DNA from 3 places in the Ectopseudomonas khazarica genome. Region 1 is predicted to be linked to each of the others. Evidence: predicted binding sites of a transcription regulator. Region 1 holds the regulator's gene; each other region holds the start of a gene.
What was found. Region 1 encodes FliA, which starts transcription of late flagellar genes. Its sites were predicted from a motif close to CTAAAGTTTNNNNNNNNNNNGCCGNTAA; they were not measured.
Positions count from the first base shown of each region.

Region 2: the regulator FliA is predicted to act here: its motif matches at 2,694-2,721, upstream of JLK41_RS17325 (methyl-accepting chemotaxis protein).
Region 3: the regulator FliA is predicted to act here: its motif matches at 2,690-2,717, upstream of motA (flagellar motor stator protein MotA).

Region 1 is NZ_CP068551.1:3,368,134-3,374,144, forward strand. Features, by position in the region: gene JLK41_RS16050 (chemotaxis protein CheA) at 1-779, opposite strand, end outside; gene JLK41_RS16055 (protein phosphatase CheZ) at 792-1,580, opposite strand; gene JLK41_RS16060 (chemotaxis response regulator CheY) at 1,600-1,974, opposite strand; gene fliA (RNA polymerase sigma factor FliA) at 2,075-2,821, opposite strand; gene fleN (flagellar synthesis regulator FleN) at 2,818-3,648, opposite strand; gene flhF (flagellar biosynthesis GTPase FlhF) at 3,738-5,048, opposite strand; gene flhA (flagellar biosynthesis protein FlhA) at 5,060-6,011, opposite strand, start outside.
Region 2 is NZ_CP068551.1:3,673,793-3,679,803, reverse strand. Features, by position in the region: gene JLK41_RS17335 (Na+/H+ antiporter) at 1-1,229, shown strand, start outside; gene dapC (succinyldiaminopimelate transaminase) at 1,368-2,564, opposite strand; gene JLK41_RS17325 (methyl-accepting chemotaxis protein) at 2,769-4,661, shown strand; gene JLK41_RS17320 ([protein-PII] uridylyltransferase) at 4,707-6,011, opposite strand, start outside.
Region 3 is NZ_CP068551.1:697,689-703,699, forward strand. Features, by position in the region: gene asd (archaetidylserine decarboxylase) at 1-190, opposite strand, end outside; gene JLK41_RS03175 (rhodanese-like domain-containing protein) at 260-1,075, opposite strand; gene JLK41_RS03180 (HDOD domain-containing protein) at 1,127-2,653, opposite strand; gene motA (flagellar motor stator protein MotA) at 2,771-3,622, shown strand; gene motB (flagellar motor protein MotB) at 3,626-4,630, shown strand; gene rsgA (small ribosomal subunit biogenesis GTPase RsgA) at 4,624-5,655, opposite strand; gene JLK41_RS03200 (class I SAM-dependent methyltransferase) at 5,743-6,011, shown strand, end outside.

The DNA of each region.
Region 1 (6,011 bases):
GGCGCGGCGGTTTCGGCCGGGCCGGAGAACTGCCCCTTGCCGTGCAGCTGGTCGAGCAGCGCCTCGAATTCATCGTCGGTGATGTCGTCACTGGCAGGCGCCGCCGCAGGTGCGGCAGCACCGGCGGTGCTGGCAGGCGTCTCGACCGGGCCACTGAACTGCCCCTTGCCATGCAACTGGTCGAGCAGCGACTCGAACTCGTCGTCGGTGATGTCGTCACTGGCAGGCGCCGCCGCTTCCACGGCCGGGGCATCGCCCAGGGCGTCGAGCAGCTGTTCGAACTCGCTGTCGGTGATGTCGCCGGACGCCGCAGCAGCCGCAACCGGCTCAGGCTCGGGCTCGGGTTCCGGCGCGGCTGTCACGACCGGCGCAGGCGCCGGCTCGGCACCAGCCGGTTCAGCCAGGCGCGCCAGCGCGGCCAGCAGTTCCGGCGTGGCAGGCGTCGGCTCGCGGCGCTCGCGCACCTCGCCGAACATGCCGTTGACTGCATCAAGAGCCTCGAGCACCACGTCCATCAGCTCCGAGTCGACGCGACGCTCACCCTTGCGCAGGATGTCGAACACGTTCTCGGCTATGTGGCAGCACTCCACCAGCTCGTTGAGCTGGAGGAAGCCCGCTCCGCCCTTGACGGTATGGAAACCGCGAAAGATGGCGTTGAGCAGGTTCATGTCGTCCGGCCGGCTTTCCAGCTCGACCAACTGCTCGGACAACTGTTCGAGAATCTCGCCGGCCTCTACCAGGAAGTCCTGGAGGATCTCTTCATCGGCGCCGAAGCTCATATTGTGTGCTCCTTAGAACCCTAGGCTGGACAGCAGGTCGTCGACATCGTCCTGACTGGAGGCAACGTCATCACGCTTATCGGCATGAATCTGCGGACCTTCACCCCGCGATGGCTCTTTTATTTTTTCCTGTTCGGCACGCAACGCTTCGTGGTCATGCTGAATGCCGGCAAAACGGTCGACCTGGCTGGCCATCAGCATCAGCTTGAGCAGGTTGCCTTCCACCTCGGTCACCAGCTGGGTGACCCGCTTGATCACCTGCCCGGTGAGGTCCTGATAGTCCTGCGCCAGCAGAATGTCGTTGAGGTGATTGGACAGTTTGGCGCCGTCACGCTCGCTGCGCGCGAGGAACAGCTCGACGCGCTTGGCCAGCTCGCGGAACCCTTCGGCGCCCATCTCGCGACGCATGAAACGGCCCCATTCGGCGCTCAGGCTCTGCGCCTCATCGCTCAGGTCATTGACCAGCGGAGCGCTCTGCTCCACCAGGTCCATGGTGCGGTTGGCCGCCCTCTCGGTCTGGGTAACGACGTAGTTCAGGCGTTCGGTCGCATCGGCGATCTGCGACAGCTCCTGCGCATGCGGCATGCGCGGGTCGATCTGAAAGTTGACGATGGCGTTGTGCAACTCACGGGTCAGCTTGCCGACCTCGTGATAGAGCCCGCGATCACGGACCTTGTTGAGTTCGTTGATCAGTTGCACCGCGGCGCCGAAATTGCCTTGTTCGAGGCTATCGACCAGGTCACGGGCGTTGTTTTTCAGGGTCGACTCGAGGTCACCCATCGTGGAGTCATCATGTTCCATAGCACCCTCGCGGCCGACATCAGCCGTTGACTCGCTCGAAGATCTTCTCGATCTTTTCCTTCAGCACCTGGGCGGTGAAGGGTTTGACCACGTAGCCATTCACGCCGGCCTGAGCCGCCTCGATGATCTGGTCGCGCTTGGCTTCGGCGGTCACCATCAGCACCGGCAGGTGCTTGAGACGCTCGTCGGCGCGAACGGCGCGCAGCAAGTCGATACCGGTCATGCCGGGCATGTTCCAGTCGGTCACCAGAAAGTCGAAGCTGCCGCTCTGCAGCATCGGCAGCGCCGACGTGCCGTCATCGGCTTCTGCGGTGTTGGTGAAACCCAAGTCCCGCAAGAGGTTCTTGATGATCCGTCGCATCGTCGAGAAATCGTCAACGATGAGGATTTTCATGTTCTTGTCCAAGTCGACCTCCGTACAGTCCCAAACGTATTGCGCTTGCAACTACGTCCTTTAATCGAGAAACCGCTTCCGCCTGCGAGTACGCCGCTGTTCAGCCTGCGCGCCATTCACTCAGTCGCGAGCGCAGGCGTGCCGCGCACTGACTGTGCAGTTGGCTCACACGTGACTCGCTAACCCCCAGCACTTCACCGATTTCTTTCAAGTTCAGTTCTTCATCGTAATACAGCGCCAGCACGAGACGTTCACGCTCGGGCAAACCGGCGATGGCCTCGGCCAAAGCCGCCTGAAAGCGTTCGTCTTCGAGGTCCCGCGAAGGTTCGAGGTGGGTGTGCCCGGCGTCTTCGTGCAACCCGCCGTGCTCGCCATCCTGCAAGAGGTCGTCGAAGCTGAACAGGCGGCTGCCCAAAGTGTCGCCAAGAATGCCGTAGTAATCCTCCAGACTCAATTGGAGTTCGGCAGCAACCTCGTGATCTTTAGCGTCGCGCCCGGTTCGGGCTTCGACTGCACGAATCGCATCGCTGACCATACGGCTGTTACGGTGCACGGAACGCGGCGCCCAATCGCCCTTGCGTACCTCGTCGAGCATGGCACCGCGAATGCGGATGCCGGCGAAGGTTTCGAAACTGGCACCCTTGCTGGAGTCGTATTTGCGCGAGGCCTCGAGCAGCCCGATCATCCCCGCCTGGATCAGATCATCGACCTGCACGCTGGCTGGCAGGCGTGCCAGCAGGTGGTAGGCGATGCGCTTGACCAGGGAGGCATAGCGCTCGATCAACTGGTGCTGGGAGTCCTGCGCCTGCGCCTTGTTGTACATACGAAGTCCAGAAGCTGCTGTCATACGGCACTGTCAGCCGTCGGTTGCTGCACCAGACGCTCGACGAAGAACTCCAGATGGCCGCGGGGGTTGGCCGGCAACGGCCAGGTGTCGACCTTCTGAGCAATCGCCTTGAACGCCAGGGCGCACTTGGATCGTGGGAACGCCTCATAGACGGCACGCTGCTTCTGCACGGCCTTGCGCACGCACTCGTCGTAGGGCACGGCGCCGACATACTGCAGGGCGACATCAAGAAAACGATCCGTCACCTTGGTCAGCTTAGCAAAGAGATTGCGCCCTTCCTGCGGACTGTGAGCCATGTTGGCCAGGACGCGGAAACGGCTGATGCCATGGTCACGGTTGAGCAGCTTGATCAGGGCGTAGGCATCGGTGATGGAGGTCGGTTCGTCGCACACCACCACGAGGATTTCCTGCGCCGCCCGGACGAAGCTGACCACCGCGTCGCCGATACCGGCGGCGGTGTCGATCACCAGGACATCGAGGTTTTCGCTGATGTCGCTGAATGCCTGGATCAGCCCGGCATGCTGCATCGGCGTGAGGCTGACCATGCTCTGCGTGCCCGACGCGGCCGGCACGATGCGAATGCCGCCCGGCCCCTGCAGCAGCACGTCACGCAGATCGCACTCGCCGGCGATCACATCGGCCAGGGTGCGCTTGGGTGTGAGCCCCAGCAGCACGTCGACGTTGGCCAGCCCCAGGTCGGCGTCCATCAGCATCACCCGCCGACCGAGGTCGGCCAGGGCCATGGACAGATTCACCGACACATTGGTCTTGCCGACGCCACCCTTGCCGCCGGTCACCGCAATCACCTGTACGGGATGCATACCCATGTTCTTTCTACACCTTGTCTAACTTCGACTTGACCATCAGGCCGTTCACTCCCGCGCTCATGCGCGAGAGGGTGCAACATCGTCGCCGTTCAGCCGGCGCGCTGCGCGGGCTGGTGATAGAGCCCGGCGAACAACTGCGCCATGGCGTCCTCACTCGGCTCCTCCGCAGACTGCAGGCCCACTGCGCGGCTGACCAGCTGGTGGCTGCGCGGCACCTGCAGGTCATCCGGAATGCGCGGCCCGTCTGTCACATAGGCTACCGGCAGATGCTGGCCTATAGCCAGACCCAATACCTCGCCCAGGCTCGCAGCCTCGTCCAGCTTGGTCAGTATGCAACCAGAAAGTCCGCAGCGCTTGTAACTATGGTAGGCCGCCTTGAGCACTTGGTTCTGACTCGTTGCCGCCAAAACCAGATAATTCTTCGACTTGATGCGTGGCGACGCCAGGCTCTCCAGCTGCAGGCGCAGTGCCGGATCGTTACCCGGCAGGCCTGCGGTGTCGACCAGCACCACGCGTTTCTTGGCCAGCGGCGTCAGAGCCTGCAGCAGAGACTGACCGGGATCGACCTGGGTCACCGATACGCCAAGGATACGCCCAAGCGTCTTCAGTTGCTCCTGTGCGCCAATACGATAGCTGTCCATGCTCACCAGAGCGACCTGCTGCGCGCCGTACTTAAGCACGTAGCGCGCAGCCAGCTTGGCCAGCGTGGTGGTCTTGCCCATGCCGGCCGGACCGACCAGGGCGATCACCCCACCCTCTTCCAGCGGCTCGACCTTGGGCGTCCTGATCGCGTGAGCCAGGTGGGCCAGCAGCATGCGCCAGGCCTGACGCGGCTCGGCCACACCGGCCACCTTGCTCAGCAGGGCTTGCGACAGCTCGGCCGACAGGCCCATGCGCTGCAGGCGGCGCCAGAGGTTGGCCTGCTGCGGACGACGATTCTGCAACTGCCCCCAGGCGATGGACCCCAGCTGGACTTCGATCAGCTCACGCAGGCCATGCAGCTCGAAGCGCATCGCGTCCAGGGCCCGGGGATCGACCGCCGGTGCAGCGGCGACAGGCGCCTCGAGCGGGCGTTGCGGCTTGACCGGCGTCGCCGGCAGCTCGGGCGCCAGCAGCGACTCGTTGGCGAACAACTGGCGATCCTTGCCGGCATCCTGTTCGGCACGGGTGGTCAGCTCGGCCTGGGCGCTGGCGATGCGCGCCTGGGTCTTGCGCAATTCGGCTTCCAGCGCCGGGTTCGGGCGTGCCGGGGCCGGCGCCTGGTAATCCAGCGCAGCCGTCAGCTCCACACCGCCAGCCACGCGGCGGTTGCCGATGATCGAGGCATCGGCGCCCAATTCGTCACGCACCAGTTTCATGGCGGTCCGCATATCGGCGGCGAAGAAGCGTTTGACCTGCATGACCCTTTACCTCAGTTCTGGCCAACCGTAGCGACTATGGTGACCTGCTTGTTGTCCGGAATTTCCTGGTACGCCAGCACGTGCATGCTGGGTACCGCCAGCCGCGCGAAGCGCGAGAGCATCGCCCGGATCGGACCGGCCACCAGCAGGATCACCGGTTTGCCGAGCATTTCCTGGCGCTGCGCCGCATCCACCAGGGAACGCTGCAGCTTTTCAGCCATGCCGGGCTCGAGGAGGATGCCATCCTCGCTGCCCTGACCGGCCTTCTGCAGACTGTTCAGCAATATCTGTTCCAACCTTGGCTCCAGGGTGATCACAGGCAGCTCCGGCTCTAGTCCCACAATGCTTTGCACGATTGCGCGGGCCAGCGACACGCGGACTGCGGCGACCATCGCGGCGGGATCTTGACTCTTCGGCGCGACGTTGGCGATCGCCTCGGCGATGGTGCGGATATCGCGTACCGGCACCTGCTCCTGCAGCAGTGCCTGCAACACCTTGAGCAGGGTCGACAGCGACACCAGCCCCGGCACCAGCTCCTCGGCCAGCTTGGGCGAGCTCTTGGCCAGCAACTGCATGAGCTGTTGCACTTCCTCGTGACCGAGCAACTCGTGGGCGTGCTTGTGCAGGATCTGGTTGAGGTGAGTCGCGACCACCGTACTGGCGTCGACCACGGTGTAGCCGAGCGATTGCGCCTGATCACGCTGGCTGGGGTCGATCCATACCGCCTCCAGGCCGAACGCCGGATCCTTGGCGGCGATCCCATTGAGCGGGCCGAACACCTGGCCGGGGTTGATCGCCAGTTCCCGGTCGGGATAGACCTCCGCCTCGGCGACGCTGACGCCCATCAGCGTCAGGCGATAGGCGTTGGGCGCCAGGTCGAGGTTATCGCGGATGTGCACCGAGGGCATGAGAAAGCCCATTTCCTGCGAGAGCTTCTTGCGCACGCCCTTGATCCGCGCCAGC
Region 2 (6,011 bases), 310 kb from region 1:
GTTTGCCCAACACCCTGAACAACCTGTTGCAGGGCGAGGCGCTGATGAACGACGCCTCCGGCCTGGTGGCGTTCAAGTTCGCCGTGGCGGCGACGCTCACCGGGGTGTTCTCGATCACCGATGCCGGCCTGCAGTTTCTCCTGGTGGCGTTTGGCGGGCTGGCCATCGGCGTGGCGCTCAGCTACCTGCTGGGGCGGCTGCGTGCCTGGATGATCGGCCGAGGCTGGGAAGACCCCGCCCCGCATGTGCTGCTCCTGCTGCTGTTGCCATTCGCCGCCTACGTGGCCGCCGAGCACCTGGGGCTCTCCGGGATTCTCTCCGCCGTCGCGGCGGGGATGATGCAGAGCCGTCTCGATCTGCTGCCCAGGCAGACCTCGACGCGGATGCTCAACCGCAGCGTCTGGGCGTTGCTGGAGTTCACCTTCAACGGCCTGATCTTCCTGCTGCTCGGCTTGCAGCTGCCGGACATCCTCGGCGCCGCGCTGGGCGAGCATGCGATGCCCTGGCGCTTCGCGCTGCAGGCCCTGGCCATGGTGGTGGTGATCTACGCCGTGCTGATGCTGCTGCGCTTCGTCTGGGTCTACAGCTACTGGCGCATGTCCGGGGCGCTGCGCCGGTTGCGCGGCGAGCCCACGCGGTTCGCCGGGCAGTCACGCATCGCCCTCAGCGCGGTGCTGACGCTCGGTGGTGTGCGTGGGGCGGTGACCCTGGCCGGCGTGATGTCGTTGCCGTTGCTGCTCAACAGCGGCGAGGCCTTCCCCGAGCGTGACCTGCTGATCCTGATCGCTGCCGGGGTGATCCTGTTGTCATTGCTGGTCGCCAGCGTCGCCTTGCCACGCATCCTGCCGCGTCTGCCGCAGGACAACGCCGCCGTGCACGAGCGTGAGCTCAACCGCCATCGCGCGCTGATGCTGGAGTCGGCCATTCGCTACCTGGAGTCCGAGGACGAACGCGCCGCCGATGCCGAGGGCGCAATCGCTTCGGTCGAGGTGAAGGCGAGGCTGATGAGTGAGTACCGCGATCTGCTCGAGCGTGCCCGTGGTGGCGAGGAGGCGCGTGAGCATCAGCGCGAGGTCGACCGCCTGGAGTACCGCCTGCGCCTGCAGGCGCTGCGTACCCAGCGCCTGGAGCTGTATCGCATGCGCAAGGACAACGAGCTGGATGACGACATGCTGGCCGAGATCCTGCGCGACCTGGATATCGCCGAGGCGCGCCTGCACAAGAGCTGAGCCCCGGAAGCGCGTAGCCCGGAGCTCGTCCGGGGCGCCATCGCCGGCAGTCCGCGGATTGTCTCCGGGCTACACAACCGAAATTCCAGGCCCAGGCCCCTGTGGCAGGGGCTTGGGCCGCGACGGTTTCGACGTCGTTCAGGCGCCGCGAATGAAGCGGGCGATACGCTCGGCGGCCTCGATGCACTCGGCCAGCGGCGCGACCAGGGCCATGCGCACGCGGCCGGCGCCGGGATTGACGCCGTTCACTTCGCGCGACAGGTAGGAGCCCGGCACCACGGTGACGTGTTCGCTGGCGAACAGGTCGCGGGTGAAGGTGGCATCGTCACCCGGCGTGCGTGCCCACAGGTAGAAGCCGCCGTCCGGGCGCTGCACGTCCATCACCGGAGCGAGGATCTCCAGCACGGCGGCGAACTTCTCGCGGTACATGTCGCGGTTGGTGCGCACGTGGGCCTCGTCGTTCCAGGCGGCAACGCTGGCCAGCTGGGTCTGTACCGGCATGGCGCAGCCATGGTAGGTGCGGTACAGCAGGAAGTGCTTGAGGATGCTGGCGTCGCCGGCCACGAAGCCGGAGCGCAGGCCGGGCAGGTTGGAGCGCTTGGACAGGCTGTGGAACACCACGCAGCGTGCGAAATCGCTGCGGCCCAGCTCGGCACAGGCGCTGAGCAGGCCGGGCGGTGGCGCGGCCTCGTCGAAGTACAGCTCGCTGTAGCATTCGTCGGCGGCAATCACGAAGTCATGCTGGTCGGCCAGGGCGATCAGCTTCTTCAGGGTCTCGACCGGGATCAGTGCGCCGGTGGGGTTGCCCGGCGAGCAGAGGAAGAGGATCTGGCAGCGTTGCCAGACCTCGGTCGGCACCGCATCGAAGTCCGGGTTGAAGCCGTGGGCCTCCAGGCAGGGCAGGTAGTGCGGCTCTGCGCCGGCGAGAAACGCCGCGCCTTCGTAGATCTGGTAGAAGGGGTTGGGGCTGACCACCAGGCCCTTGGCGTTGCGGTCGACCACGGCCTGGGTGAAGGCGAACAGGGCCTCGCGGGTGCCATTGACCGGCAGCACATGGCGCGCGGCATCCAGCCAGCCAGCCGGCACGGCGAAGCGCCGTTCGCACCAGTTGGCGATGCTCTGGCGCAGCTCCGGCAGGCCCAGGGTGGTCGGATAGACGGCGAGCTTGTCGAGGTTGGCGGTCAGCGCCTGGGCGACGAAGTCGGGCGAGCGGTGCTTGGGCTCACCGATGGACAGCGCGATGGGCGAGCGGTCGCTGGCAGGCTGCACGTCGGCGAGCAGGGCGCGGAGCTTCTCGAACGGGTAGGGCTGCAGCTGGGCGAGGGCGTGGTTCATGATGATCCGACGGGTCCTTTGTGAGGCGGTGACAAAGCTGGCGACACTAGCACGGCAGGCCTTGCGGGGAAATTCCCTTCGTCCGTCCGATTTTCGTCCGTTTAGGTCGCGTCTGCGACGCACGCAGCGCTCAAGGCCCGGCGTCGCGTGCCGATAGCGTCAGGCCAACCCGTTCTCTCCCCCTTTTCATGGCGAACTCTGCCCATGCGCACCCTGAAATTCAGTCACAAGATCATGCTGGCTGCTTCCCTTGTGGTCATCGCGGCCTTCGCATCGTTCGCGCTGTACAACGACTACCTGCAGCGCACGGCGATCCGCGAAAGCCTGTCCAACTACCTCAATGATGTCGGCCTGGTCTCAACCGGCAACATCCAGCACTGGCTGGATGGACGCATGCAGCTGCTGGACAACCTCGCCGAGTCGGTGCAGGACGACAGCTCGCCGGCGTCCCTGCGCAGGAACCTGCAGCATCGCAGCATCGCTTCCGCCTTCCTCTATGCCTATTTTGGCCAGGCTGATGGCACCTACACCCAGTTCCCCGCCAGCGAGCTGCCCGCCGGTTACGATCCTCGCCAGCGGCCCTGGTACAAGAGCGCGCAGGGCAATGGTGGGCCAGGGCTGACAGCGCCCTATCTGGCCGCCGACCCGCGTGACGGCCTGCTGATCACCATCACGCGCCCGGTCAGCGCGGGTGGCAACCTGCTGGGGGTGGTCGGTGGCGACCTGAAACTGCAGACGGTCGATGACATTCTCAACTCCTTCGACCTGGGCGGGATGGGCTATGCCTTCCTGGTCGACGAAAAGGGCGCGGTGCTGGTGCACCCTGACAAGAGCCTGGTGCTCAAGACCCTGGCGGAGCTGTTCCCGGGCGGGGCGCCTCGCCTGGAGTCCACCCTGCAGAGCGCTTCGGCGGTCGATGGCAGCGCCCGCCTGGTCACCTTCCTGCCGGTGCAGGGGCTGGCCGGCGTGCGCTGGTACGTCGGCCTGTCGGTCGACGAAGGCAAGGCCTTCGCTGCGCTCAGCGAGTTCCGCGTCTCCGCGCTGATGGTGACGATCATCGGTGTGGTGGCCATTCTGCTGCTGCTGGGCGCGCTGATCCGCATCCTGCTGCGCCCGCTGCACGTGATGAGCCATGCCATGGGCGGCATCGCCGAGGGCGAGGGGGACCTGACGCAGCGCCTCACGATCGCTTCCGGCGACGAGTTCGGTGAGCTGGCTGGCGCCTTCAATCGCTTCGTCGAGCGAATCCACGAGTCGATCCGCGAGGTGGCCTCGGCCACTCGTGAAGTGCATGCCCGGGTGAGCACGGTGGTGCAGGCGTCCAACGCGTCCATGGATAACTCCAGCGAGCAGGCATCGCGCACCGACAGCGTCGCGGCGGCGATCAACGAGCTGGGCGCCGCAGCCCAGGAGATCGCGCGCAATGCCGCCGACGCCTCCGTGCAGGCCAGCGATGCGCGCCGCGATGCCGAGGAGGGCCAGGGCATGGTCGACCGCACGCTGGGCTCGATGAGCGAACTGTCGGAGAAGATTCAGGCCTCCGGTCGGCACATCGAGGTGCTCAGCGAGAAGAGCAGCGACATCGGCCAGATCCTCGACGTGATCAAGGGTATCTCCGAGCAGACCAACCTGCTGGCGCTCAACGCCGCCATCGAGGCGGCGCGTGCCGGCGAGGCCGGGCGAGGTTTCGCCGTGGTGGCCGATGAGGTGCGCAACCTGGCGCAGCGCACGCAGAGTTCGGCCCTGGAAATCCAGCAGATGATCGAGCAACTGCAAGCCGGCGCGCGTGATGCGGTGGCGACCATGGGCGAGAGTCGCCGCTTCAGTGATGACAGTGTGCGCATCGGTGGTCAGGCGGGCGAGAAGCTGGATGGCGTGACTCGCCGCATCGGCGAAATCGACGGCATGAACCAGTCGGTGGCCACTGCCACCGAGGAACAGACCTCGGTGATCGAGAGCCTGAACATGGACATTACCGAGATCAACATGCTCAACCAGGACGGCGTGCGCAACCTGCAGGCCAGCCTGAGCGCCTGTACCGAGCTGGATCAGCAGGTCGGCCGGCTCAAGCAGCTGGTGGACAGCTTCAGGATCTGATCCTGGCTCATGATGTGGCGTCCGGCGCCACATCATGAGCCGGGGTCAGAAGGTGATCTGCGCCGGGGTAGGGCTGCTAGGCTCGGACAGACGGCGGACGATGGTCTCCTGCAGGCGTGCGCAGAGCTCCGGGTCGGACAGCGGCTGGTTGTTGGCGTCGGTGACGAAGAACACGTCCTCGACGCGCTCGCCGAGCGTGGCGATCTTGGCGTTCTGCAGCGACAGGTCGTATTCGAGGAAGATGCGCCCGATGCGTGCCAGCAGGCCGGGGCGATCCGGCGCGGTCAGCTCGAGGATGGTCACCGGGCGCTGCGCGTCATTGTGGATGGTCACCTGCGGCGCGAAGGCGAAGTGCTTGAGCTGGCGCGGTACCCGGCGCTGGATGATGGTCGGGTAGTCGTCCGGGTTCTTCAGGGCCTCGATCAGGCCCTCGCGGATCTGCTGGATGCGCGCCGGGTTGTTGCCGATCGAGCCGCCGTCGGCATCCAGCACCACATAGGTGTCGAGGGTGAACTGGCTGGTGGAGGTGATGATCCGCGCATCGTGAATGTTCAGGTTGAGCTGGCTCATCGCGGCCACGGTCACGGCGAAGAAGTCGTGCTGGTCCGGCGCGTAGATGAAGATCTGCGTGCCACCTTCGAACTCGCGCTGGGTGGTTTCCTTCATCAGCACCAGCGGCCCGCCATCGTCGGGGTGCTGGAGGATGGCGTCGGTGTGCCAGGCCACGTCGCTGGCGGTATGCCGCAGGAAGTAGTCATCCCCCAGCTGGCTCCACAGCTGCTCGGCGTCGTCCGGGTCGATGCCGCCGCGCACCAGCAGGTCCAGGGCCGCGCTCTGCGTCTGGCGAATCTGCTCTTCGCGGTCCAGCGGGTTCTCCAGGCCGCGGCGCAGGGCGCGCTTGGTCTCGGTGTAGAGCTGGCGCAGCAGGCTGGCGCGCCAGGAATTCCACAGGCTGGGGTTGGTGGCGTTGATGTCGGCCACGGTCAGCACGTAGAGGTATTCCAGGTGGGTCTGGTCGCCGACGAACTGGGCGAAGTCGTGGATCACCTGCGGGTCGGAAAGGTCCTTGCGCTGGGCGGTGGTGGACATCACCAGGTGGTGCTGCACCAGCCAGACGATCAGGGCACTGTCCCAGGCGGGCAGGTGGTGGCGACGGGCGAAGGCTTCGGCATCCACCGCGCCCAGTTCCGAGTGGTCGCCGCCACGGCCCTTGCCGATGTCGTGGTAGAGGCCGGCGAGGTAGATCAGCTCCGGCTTGGGCAGGCGCTCGATGAGCTTGCTGGCCAGCGGGAATTTCTCCGCCAGCTCCGGCCAGCGGAACTTGCGCAGGTGCTTGATCAGGTTGAGGGT
Region 3 (6,011 bases), 2.7 Mb from region 1:
TGAAGTGTTCGAAGGCGCGCAGGTCTTCCACCTGCGCTTCGCTCATGTCGACCTGGTACTGCTTGGCGAACCACGAGATCAGCGGGTTCTTCAGCCAGCCGATACGGCATTCGGCAACGTAGCCGATCAGGCGCGACAGCAGGTGATGAGGCAGCAGGTACTGACTGAGAATGAAGAGACGTTGTTTCATCGTGTTTCCTTGAGGGTTCTGAGTCGGCGCAGGCATCCCCGTGCCGGGTACAACTGATGGTCGACGGCGTCAGCGTTCGACAGGTGTATCGGGCAGGTTGCCCCATTCGGACCAGGAACCAGCGTAGGCCTTCACGCGCGGATAACCCAGCGCCTTGGCGACCACGTAGCTGAAACCCGAGCGGCGATGGGTCTGGCAGTGAGTGATCACTTCCTTGTCCGGGGTGATGCCGAGATCGTGCAGGACGTCGCCGATATCCGTGCGGATGCGCATGCCGCGCTGCGGGTCCATTGCGGCGGTCCATTCGAAGTGCGTGGCGCCCGGGATGTGCCCGCCGCGTGCGGAGCTGAGTTTCTCGCCGTGGTATTCATCCGCGCCGCGTACATCCCAGATGGCCAGGTCGGCGGCGTCCAGGCGCTGCTGGATGTATTCGCGGGTGGCCGTGGGTTCGTCGCTCAGCGTCAGCGACACCTGGGTACGCGAGACCTCGGGGGTTGTCTGGCTCAGGGGGCGGCCGTCGCTGATCCAGGCCTGCAGGCCGCCGTTGAGGAAGTGCTGGCGAGCATGGCCGATCACGTCGAGCAGCCAGATGAAGCGCCCGGCCCAGGGGCCGCCTTCGTCGTCGTAGACCACGTAGGTGGCATCCGGGCGATGGCCGATATCGGCGAACAACGCTTCGAGTTGCGCCTGTTCGGGCAGCAGGCCGGGTGCCGGAGGCTGGCCCAGCTGCGTGCGCTTGGCGTCGGCCCAGCGCGCGCCGGGTATGTGGCCACTGGCGTAGCGTGCTGCGCTGCTGAGGTCGAGCAGGATCAGCTCGGGCGCGTCCAGGCGCGCTTCCAGTTCAGCGGGCTCGATCACCAGAGGCAGGTTGTCGAAGGCGGACATGGCAGCGTCCCTAAATGAAAAGAGGTCGATTGTAGCGGAAACCGAGGGGCGTCAGCGTCCACGGCGGGCGAAGCTGCCCAGGGCGCGCTCGATGCACTGCACGGTCTTGCCGAACGCCTGCAGGCTGACCTCGTTGAGCGGCTGGCCGCCCTGGTCGGCCACCAGCAGCATGACCACCCGGCCGTTGCTGGCCAGGGAGCGCAGCAGCAGATGCTCGCTGGGAAACAGGGCCTTGAGGTTGCCCGGCAGTAGAGCGGAGAACTTGGCGACGTTGGCGGGCGTGAGACGCAGCTGGCCCGGCTCGCTGAGCAGGCGCCTGAGGACCTGGCTCTGTGCGGGATCCAGGCTGAGCGTTGCCGCGCTGGCGTCCAGCCCGGCCTGTTGCTGGGTTTGCAGGCGACTGTGCTGGCGGTCGGCGAGCAGCACGAGAACCCGTTTCAGGCCACAGGCCTGCAGGGCGTCGCGGGCGCAGGCAGTCAGTTGCGGCACATTGGCGAAGGCACTGGGTTCGGCGAGCAGGCGTGCACACTGCTGGCGCCAGGCGGCGAGGTCGTCGCGCTGGGGTGGGGCGGCACTGCTGCTGCGGGCCGGTTTCAGGCGGTGCGCGTCCCAGGGCCAGAGCAGCGCCTGCGCCGGGTGCCACAATGCACTGTCATGCAGCAGGCGGGCACTGCTCACGGCATGCTGATGCACTTCCTGCTGCAGCTCGTTCAGCGGCAGTTGCAGGTACAGCCCGGTGAGCCGCTGCCAGCGCAGGGTGTGAGGTGTGTCCCAGGCCTGGTGGGCGGAGACGGCCAGGCCGTTGGCCAGCAGCACGCAGTTGCTGGGCTGGGTCAGCCAGTGGCGCAGCGGTGTGTCCGCGTCGAGCATCTGCTGCTGGTGCAGGGGATGTTCGTAGTCGCGTGCGATGTGCAGCGCCTTGATCAGCTGGCGGCGATCGCGCTCCAGTAGGCGGTAGCCGCGCACGATCCATTCCGGCAGGCGCCAGCGCTCGGCCAGGCGCACGCAGAGCTGTATCAGCGGCACGCCCAGCAGCTCCTTCTCCACCACTCCGGGGCGTTCGCCTTTCAGCAGCACGCGCTGTTCCCAGGCTTCGAACAACTGCGGGTGGGCGCACAGCAACGGCCACAGGGGGGCGAGGAACAGCAGGCTGCAGCCGTGCAGCTCGTTCCACAGGCGCGCCAGGCGGGCGCCGAACAGGCCGCGAGCCTGCTGGCTGGCGTGCTGGCTGATCATCAGGATCTGGCGAAACGCCAGGGGGATTTCGTCTTCCGGCAGCGCTGGCGCCTGGCTCAGCAAGGCTTCGCAACGACTCAGGCCGAGACGCGAGAGCGCGGTTTCGACGCTTTCGGCCGGCTCGCTCAGGCTGTTGTTCGACTGGTTGGCCTCGCGCAGGACCTGCAGGGCGAACGACGGACTGGACTCGATGGCTTCGGCAATTTCGCGCCAGGTACGGCGGCTGTCGCCCAGGAAGCGACGCAAGCGCACATGCTGCTGCTGTTCGATCGGCAACGGCAGCTTGGCCAGTTGTTGCAACCAGGCGTCCAGGGTGCGCGGCAGGGGCTTTGGCGTCGACATGTGGGTTGAGCCGAACTGGCTTTTGACCTTAACTGGCTATAGTCTGGCGCATAAGCTCCGATAATTAGAAGGGTTGTTTTTAATAACCCATCCTCTTGGCTCTGCAAGCGTTCCTTTATGGCAAAAATCATAGGCATCATCGTCGTCTTCGGCTGCGTGTTCGGTGGGTTCGTCCTTTCGGGCGGGCAACTGATGGCACTGGTCCACCCGTTCGAGGTGCTCATCATCGGTGGTGCGGCCCTGGGGGCGTTCCTGCAGGCCAACCCCGGCAGCATGTTCATGACGGTGTTCAAGAAGTCGCTGAGCATGTTCGGCTCGCGCTTCACCCACACCTACTACCTGGAAGTGCTCAAGCTGCTCTACGAGATCCTCAACAAGAGCCGGCGCGAGGGGATGATGGCCATCGAGGCGGATGTCGAAGACCCGAATGCCAGCCCGATCTTCAGCAAGTATCCCGCGGTGCTCAAGGATGCCCGCATGACCGCGTTCATCTGCGACTACCTGCGCATCATGTCGTCCGGCAACATGGCTCCGCACGAGCTCGAGGGTCTGTTCGACATGGAGCTGGCCAGCCTCAAGGAAGAAGTCGAGCACCCGGCCCATGCGGTCGCCAAGGTCGCCGACGGCATGCCGGCCATGGGTATCGTTGCGGCGGTACTGGGTATCGTGATCACCATGTCGATTCTCGCCGAGGCGGATAACGCGCAGATCGGCGAAAAGGTGGGGACGGCCCTGGTCGGTACCTTCCTCGGCATTCTGGCTTCCTACGGCTTCTTCGGCCCGCTGTCCGGCGCGCTGGAGCACGACGCCAAGGAAGAGCTGAACCTCTACGAGGCGATCAAGGCGACCCTGGTGGCGTCGGCTTCGGGCATGCCGCCGACCCTGGCGGTAGAGTTCGGGCGCAAGGTGCTGTTCCCGGCCCATCGCCCGAGCTTCAGCGAGCTCGAGCAGGCCATGCGCGGCAACTAAGCCATGGAAAACAACCAACCCATCATCGTCAAGCGCGTCAAGAAAAGCGCTGGCGGCCATCATGGCGGTGCCTGGAAGATCGCTTTCGCCGACTTCGCCACGGCGATGATGGCGTTCTTTCTGGTGATGTGGCTGATGTCCTCGGCCACGCCCGAGCAGAAGCGCGCGATTTCCGGTTACTTCCAGGACCCCATCGGCTTCACCGAGAGCGCCAGCCCCTACGCGATCGACCTCGGCGGTACGCCGACGCCGGCGCCCGAGCGAACGCTCAACCCGGACATTTCCGAAACGCCGGAGAGCCAGCCGGACGAAACCGGTGTCAGCACCGATCAGATCGAAACCCTGGCCGACAAGATGGAGCAGGAGCGCCTGGAGCTGCTGCTGCAGGAACTGCAGAACAAGGTCGAGGAAAACCCGGAGCTGCAGCGCTTCAAGGACCAGATTTTGTTCGAGATCACCCAGGACGGCCTGCGCATCCAGATCATGGATGCCGCCAACCGGCCGATGTTCGCCCTTGGCAGTGCCGAGCTGCAGCCGTATTTCGAGGACATCCTGCTGGCCATGGCCGATACCATTCGCGCCGTGCCGAACAAGATCAGCGTCAGCGGCCACACCGATGCCAAGCCCTTCGTCGGGCGCGGTGATTTCGGCAACTGGGAGCTGTCTGCCAACCGTGCCAACGCCGCGCGCCGTACCCTGGTCGCTGGCGGCTACCCGGACGAGCAGGTAGCGCGGGTGGTCGGCTACGCCTCGTCGGCGCTGTTCGACCGCGAGGACCCGCTGAACCCGGTCAACCGACGCATCGATATCGTCGTGCTGACCAAGCGTGCGCAGCGCAACATCGAAGGTGAGCAGGGCGCCGGAGGCGAGCCGGCGACGCCGGATCAGCCGCCTGCCGAAGGCGCGCCTGGCAACACCGGCGAGGCGCTGCCGGCCGACCAGCTGCGTGAGCAGTTGAACATCTTCGACAGCAGCAACAGCCCGCTGGACCAGCTCAACCGTCAGTAATCGTCTTCGGGCAGGCTGGCGAGGATGTGCCGGTAGCTGGCCATGCGCTGCGGCTGGATGCGCCCCTCATCCAGGGCCTGGAGCAGCGCGCAGCCGGGCTCGCGGTCGTGCTTGCAGTCGCGGAAGCGGCAGCGGCCGAGCAGGTCGTGGAATTCGATGAAACCTGCCTCCACATCATCCCGGCTGACATGGCCGAGGCCGAACTCACGGATGCCGGGCGAGTCGATCAGCTGGCCGCCACCGGGGAAGTGGAACAGCCGCGCCGTGGTGGTGGTGTGGGTGCCCTTGCCGGTCAGCTCCGAGAGGGCGCCGACGCGGGTGTCGACCCCCGGCAGCAGGCCGTTGACCAGCGATGACTTGCCCACCCCGGACTGGCCGACGAAGACGCTGACGTGGCCGTCGAGGCGCTTTTTCAGCTGCTCCATGCCATCGCCCTGGTGCGCCGACACCTCGAGCAGCGGGTACTCCAGCTGGCGGTAGACCTTGAGCAGTGCCTCCAGCGCGACCTGGTTCTGCTCGTCGATCAGGTCCGCCTTGTTCAACAGCAGCAGCGGGCGTATCCCGGCATGCTCCGCCGCCACCAGGTAGCGGTCGATCAGGTTGGCGTGCGGCTCGGGCATGGGCGCAAAGACGATGACGATCTGGTCGACGTTGGCCGCCACCGGCTTGAGCTGGCCGCGCATGTCGGGGCGGCACAGCTCGCTGTCGCGTGGCAGTTGCGCGACGATGACACCGTCGCCCTGGTTGCCGGGGCGCCACACCACCCGATCACCGGTGACCAGGGCGGGCAGGTTGGCTCGCAGGTGGCAGCGAAAGATCTGGCCGGCCAGTTCATCCTGCAGGCCCTCGACTTCCACCTGAACGCCGAAATGGGCGATCACCAGGCCCGTCTGCTCGGGGCCGAGGTCACCACCTTCCAGGGCTTCGACAGCGCGTGACTCGCGCTTGGCCGCACGGGCGGCGCGCTCGCCCTGAATCTTTTCGATACGCCAGCTCTGGCGGCGGTTGAGTTGGCGTTTGGCCATTGGCTTTCCGGGTGGTGGAGACTAGATCGCGGCGAGTTTAGCATGAGCGCCTGGTGGCGCTGCGGCGCCAGATGGGGGAGGGCGGTGATGGGCGATGAGAGAATGCTGGCACCTTTGCCACTGATGCGGGCCCTGCTGGCGCAAGGCCTGGCGCTGGCGCTGGTGGTCGTGCTGGTGTACCTGCTGGCGTTGCTGTCCTGGCGTCTTCCGCTGCTGGCGGTGGCCTTGCTGCAAGGCATGCTGGCGGCACTGATCGGCTGGCGGCTGGGTCTGTCGCGCTGGTGGTGGTGGATCAACCTGGCGTTCCTGCCGGCGCTGTTGCTGGCGCAGCGTGCCGAGTTGCCTGCCTGGCTGTT